DNA from 2 places in the Bacillus sp. OTU2372 genome. Region 2 is predicted to be linked to the other one. Evidence: predicted binding sites of a transcription regulator. Region 2 holds the regulator's gene; the other holds the start of a gene.
What was found. Region 2 encodes Rex, which represses fermentation and respiration genes when NADH is low (regulators of the CRP and FNR family bind a similar motif). Its sites were predicted from a motif close to TTGTGAAATATTTCACAA; they were not measured.

Region 1 (2,486 bases), on a different contig from region 2:
AAGGTAAATATTTCAACTCGGCAGCTACCATAAGAGAGTCCCTTTCCATGATCCGAGAAGAACCTTTTAAAAAGTTCACAACTTCTAGAACAGAAATTCGATAAAAAAAATATTAAGTTTGTCTGGTAAACAAATTATTGGATCTGTGCTATAATTTTTCCGATTAGCTATTTTAGCATTTTTCATTACTAGAATTCATACCTTAAAAAAAGTCTTTACTAATTAGGAGGAAATTATGGAGATAGGTTTTCTATCCATTCTAGCTTTAGGATTTGTTCTCGGAATCAAGCATGCCATCGAGCCCGATCATGTTATCGCTGTTTCTACCATTGCCAGCCAAAGTAAAAAATTATTCAAATCCACTCTAGCAGGCGTTTTCTGGGGAATTGGCCATACAGCGACATTATTCATTATTGGAGTAATCCTCATTTTAATGAAGGGGGAAATACCCGAAAAATGGGCGATGTCATTAGAATTTTTAGTAGGAATCATGCTTGTCTACCTTGGTTTAACCACTCTACTCTCTTTAAAAAATATCCACCTTCACCAGCATGAACATGACGGGGACGAGCATAAACACCTCCACTCCCATTCTCATAGCGGAAAGCATCAGCATAAACACCAACATCAAAATGTTTCATACCTGAAATCCCTGTTTATTGGTTTAGTCCATGGTCTAGCCGGAAGCGGTGCAATGGTCTTACTAACGATGAGTACAGTCAAGAGTGTTTGGGAGGCGGCTGTTTATATCCTAATATTCGGTGCAGGTACCATTTTGGGTATGCTTTTCTTTACCACGATTATTGGGATACCTTTCGTTTTTAGTGCTAAAAAACGCGTGCTAAATCAAACCCTTACCCGGCTGACAGGTGTCATTAGCATCGCTTTTGGGATGTATTACATGTACAACTTAGCAGTAACCGAGGGATTATATAAACTTTGGTTACAGTAGTTCATAAAGAAAGTCCTTTTCCTTTGTATAGGAGGAGGACTTTTTCAATGGGTATTTTTCAGGGAACCGTCCCCCCCGCTACTTGTAAAGGCTTTCAACAAAAGGTTCATAGTAACGTCACATTTATTGTGAAAAACTTCACAATCGGGTGATATACTAACATCGTCAAGTTATTAATTAATCATTACATCCAGAATATAGCTTATATCATTTTATTAATTTCATATAAAAGGGAGAGAACATCATGGAAAACAGAAATAAGAAAGTGAATCGAGTAGTTTTAATTGGAACAGGTGCAGTCGGATGCAGCTATGCCTATTCAATGATTAATCAAGGAGTAGCAGAAGAGTTAGTGCTGATAGATGTGAATGAGGCAAAATCAGAAGGCGAAGCAATGGACCTCAACCATGGAATCCCATTTGCTCCATCCCCTATCAACGTATGGAGCGGCTCTTATCAAGATTGTGAAACTGCAGACCTAGTTGTTATTACAGCAGGATTGGCTCAAAAGCCAGGTGAAACCCGTTTACAATTAGTCGAAAAGAACACAAAAATCTTTAAAGAAATTGTAAAAAACATCATGGCCAGTGGCTTTGACGGCATCTTCTTGGTCGCAACAAACCCTGTCGACATCTTAACCTATGTGACTTGGAAAGAATCTGGTCTCCCAAAAGAGCGAGTGATTGGTTCTGGTACTGTCTTAGATTCTGCACGTCTCCGCTTTGCGCTTGGCCAGCATTTTAACATGGACACACGAAATGTTCATGCTTATATCATTGGTGAACACGGAGATACAGAACTTCCGGTTTGGAGCCGCGCCTCAGTAGGTGTGGAAAGACTTGAAGAACTTCCCGCCGAAAAACTAAACAAAGAATGCCTAGAGCAAATTTTCGTTAACGTCCGTGATGCGGCCTATCATATCATTGAACGAAAAGGCGCTACCTACTATGGTATTGGGATGTCTCTTGTTCGAATTACAAAAGCAATTTTAAATAATGAAAACTGTATCTTAACTGTATCTTCTTATCTAGATGGCCAATATGGACAACAAGATGTGTTTATCGGCGTTCCAGCTGTCATTAACCGTGGCGGAATCCGCGAAGTTATCGAAATCGACTTAAATGAAAAAGAAAAACAGCAATTTAATCACTCAGTTACTGTATTAAAGGAAACAATGAAACCTGTAATTTAAATAGACTCTTTGCCAGAGATGAACTCTCTAATGAAAGCAGATGAAAATATGGAAACGATAAATCATACCAAAAAAGGTTATTTTATGATGGCGGTTTTATGGCTGGCCTATGTAACCTTTGCCATGAACTGGGTGGCGGGTTCTTCCTTAACACCGCAAATAACCGAAACATTTTTCGGTGGACCGGTCAATCCGATTATTTCTCAATTAGTGAACTATTCGATTACGACAGCGCGTGTATTTGCCAACATTTTAGCAGCAATAGTACTCATGAAATTAGGACCAAGAAAAGCAGCAGGCACGGCGATTGGCCTGTTAATGATGGGGCTTGTCGCGATTTAT
Region 2 (2,486 bases):
AATCGAAGTGGTTCGAAAACGGTTAACATCTCATCCCAAATCGACAAATTGGATTCAAGGCCGGTATTTTGCGCTAAATAACCGATTGTTACATCTTTTGGTTTAATGATCTCTCCGCCATCGTGGGACAGGTGTCCGGCAATAATCTTTAATAACGTTGATTTTCCCGCACCATTTCGTCCGACAAGGGCCACACGGTCGCGGGTTTGTAATTCAAGCTTTATATTCGATAAAATAAGCTCAGCGCCATAATATTTTTGCAGCTGGTTCACTTGTAGTAAAATCATTTTAAATCACCTCTATTAACAACAAAACGTAAAATAGGATTACGTCAGATCTTTTATAAAAAACGGCTGTATTCGATTTCATTTGTTTAGTGAAAAACTTCACTAAGTTTCAGCTTTCAAAATTACCTACCATACAAATAGTGTACCTTATAAGCGTAATGACAGCAATAAAGAGTAATCGATGGCACTTTTTTCAAGAAAAATGTATATTTCGCTCAAAGTTTCACACACATAGTGTTAAAAATAGTGTATTATTTTTTTGTAGGAGGATTTTTTTATGGCAGAATTTACGCACTTTAATGAAGAAGGCAGAGCTAAAATGGTTGATGTCAGCGACAAACCCGAAACGGCACGCACGGCTCTTGCTCAATCGAGTATTATCGTAAGTGAAGAAATATATCAAAAAATAACGAACCATGAAATGAAAAAAGGTGATGTCTTAGCTGTCGCACAAGTTGCAGCGGTAATGGCAGCGAAAAAGACTTGGGATATTATTCCCATGTGTCACCCGATTCCATTAACAGGGGTCAATATATCCTTCTCATGGGAACAGAATCAAAATGGAAGCTATCAGTTGCATATTGCTGCAGCCGTTAAAACAAAAGGGAATACAGGTGTTGAAATGGAAGCGCTCACAGCTGCATCAGCATGCGCTTTAACCGTTTATGATATGTGCAAAGCAGTAGATAAAGGTATGATCATTGGACCAACTTACTTAGTTGAGAAAACGGGCGGAAAAAATGGGGACTTCAAAAGAACCGAACAAGTTAAATAATATTATCAAATTTTTATAATGGGGTGTGGGAGATTATGAGTAATGAAACGATGAAGATACCACAGGCGACAGCAAAACGGCTGCCCCTCTATTATCGATTTTTAAAAAATCTGCATACTTCAGGTAAACAAAGAGTTTCGTCTGCAGAACTAAGTGAAGCGGTAAAGGTAGACAGTGCGACAATCCGCCGAGACTTTTCCTATTTTGGGGCCTTGGGGAAAAAGGGATATGGCTACAATGTCAACTATTTGTTGACCTTTTTCCGTAAGACACTTGATCAAGATGAATTAACAAAGGTTGCGTTAATTGGGGTTGGGAATCTAGGTACTGCCTTTTTAAATTATAATTTCTTAAAAAACAATAATACAAAAATTGAAGTTGCCTTTGATGTCGATCCGGCAAAAGAGGGAACAAAAATTCGTGAAGTTCCGGTTTATCCGATGGATGATCTCGAAAAAGTGCTCTTAGAGGAAAAAATATCTGTTGTCATTCTAACGGTTCCAGCACCTGTTGCCCAAGTGATTACCGACAGGCTGGCAAAAGCTGAAGTGAGAGGGATCTTAAATTTCACTCCAGCACGATTAAATGTCCCTTCATCGATCAGGGTTCATCACATCGACTTGGCAGTGGAACTGCAGTCTTTAGTTTACTTCTTAAAGCATTACCCAACAGAAGAAATAGAGGAATAATGATAAAAGGGTGTTTCACTTACAAAAATTAGTGAAACACTTTTTTTATCACTTTACTAGCATAACAGTGTTATGTTACACTGTTTTCAGAAAGGGGTTATCTAAAATGAGCGACGATTTAATTTCTAAGAAGGAGCTACTGGAACTTGCCGGTATCTCTTATGGGCAGCTCTACCGATGGAAACGGAAAGATCTTATCCCCGAAGAGTGGTTTATCCGAAAATCCACCTTTACTGGACAGGAAACGTTCTTTCCAAAAGAAAAGGTTTTAGAGCGGATTAATAAAATCCAGACCATGAAGGATAATTTGTCTTTGGATGAATTAGCAGATATGTTTTCACCTAATATTAGTGATTTAGAGCTGGAAAAGGACGATCTTATAAAACGCAACATTGTTTCACCACCTGTAATGGATATCTATTTGGAAATGGATAAGGGCGGTCATCAGTTTACCTTTTCAAGAATGCTCGAAGTTTATGTATTAGAGAAACTTTTACAATCGGGTGAAATAAATTTAGATGAAGGTAAAATGCTGCTTCAGGTCTTAAAGGACAACGCGCATGTGATAAAACAGAAAAAATGTGAATTAGTGATAACAAGAAAGCTTGGCGTTTCCTCCTGCCTGTTGCTGATTAATTCAGAGGCCTTTCATTTTGAACCGGGAACAAAAGTGGTCACTGTATTATCTATGATGACATGTATGGAAGAAATTAAAGCTAAATTATTATAAGGGAG

Region 1: a site for Rex is predicted at 1,079-1,096, ahead of AAHB15_RS14960 (L-lactate dehydrogenase). Genes of this name have one in related genera too.

What each region holds. Positions count from the first base shown of each region.
Region 1 covers NZ_JASATK010000008.1:109,225-111,710, reverse strand. Annotated here, with positions in the region: gene AAHB15_RS14965 (HoxN/HupN/NixA family nickel/cobalt transporter) at 236-952, shown strand; gene AAHB15_RS14960 (L-lactate dehydrogenase) at 1,197-2,144, shown strand; gene AAHB15_RS14955 (MFS transporter) at 2,175-2,486, shown strand, end outside.
Region 2 covers NZ_JASATK010000027.1:50,851-53,336, reverse strand. Annotated here, with positions in the region: gene AAHB15_RS25785 (ABC-F family ATP-binding cassette domain-containing protein) at 1-287, opposite strand, end outside; gene moaC (cyclic pyranopterin monophosphate synthase MoaC) at 565-1,062, shown strand; gene AAHB15_RS25775 (redox-sensing transcriptional repressor Rex) at 1,098-1,751, shown strand; gene AAHB15_RS25770 (YhbD family protein) at 1,858-2,481, shown strand.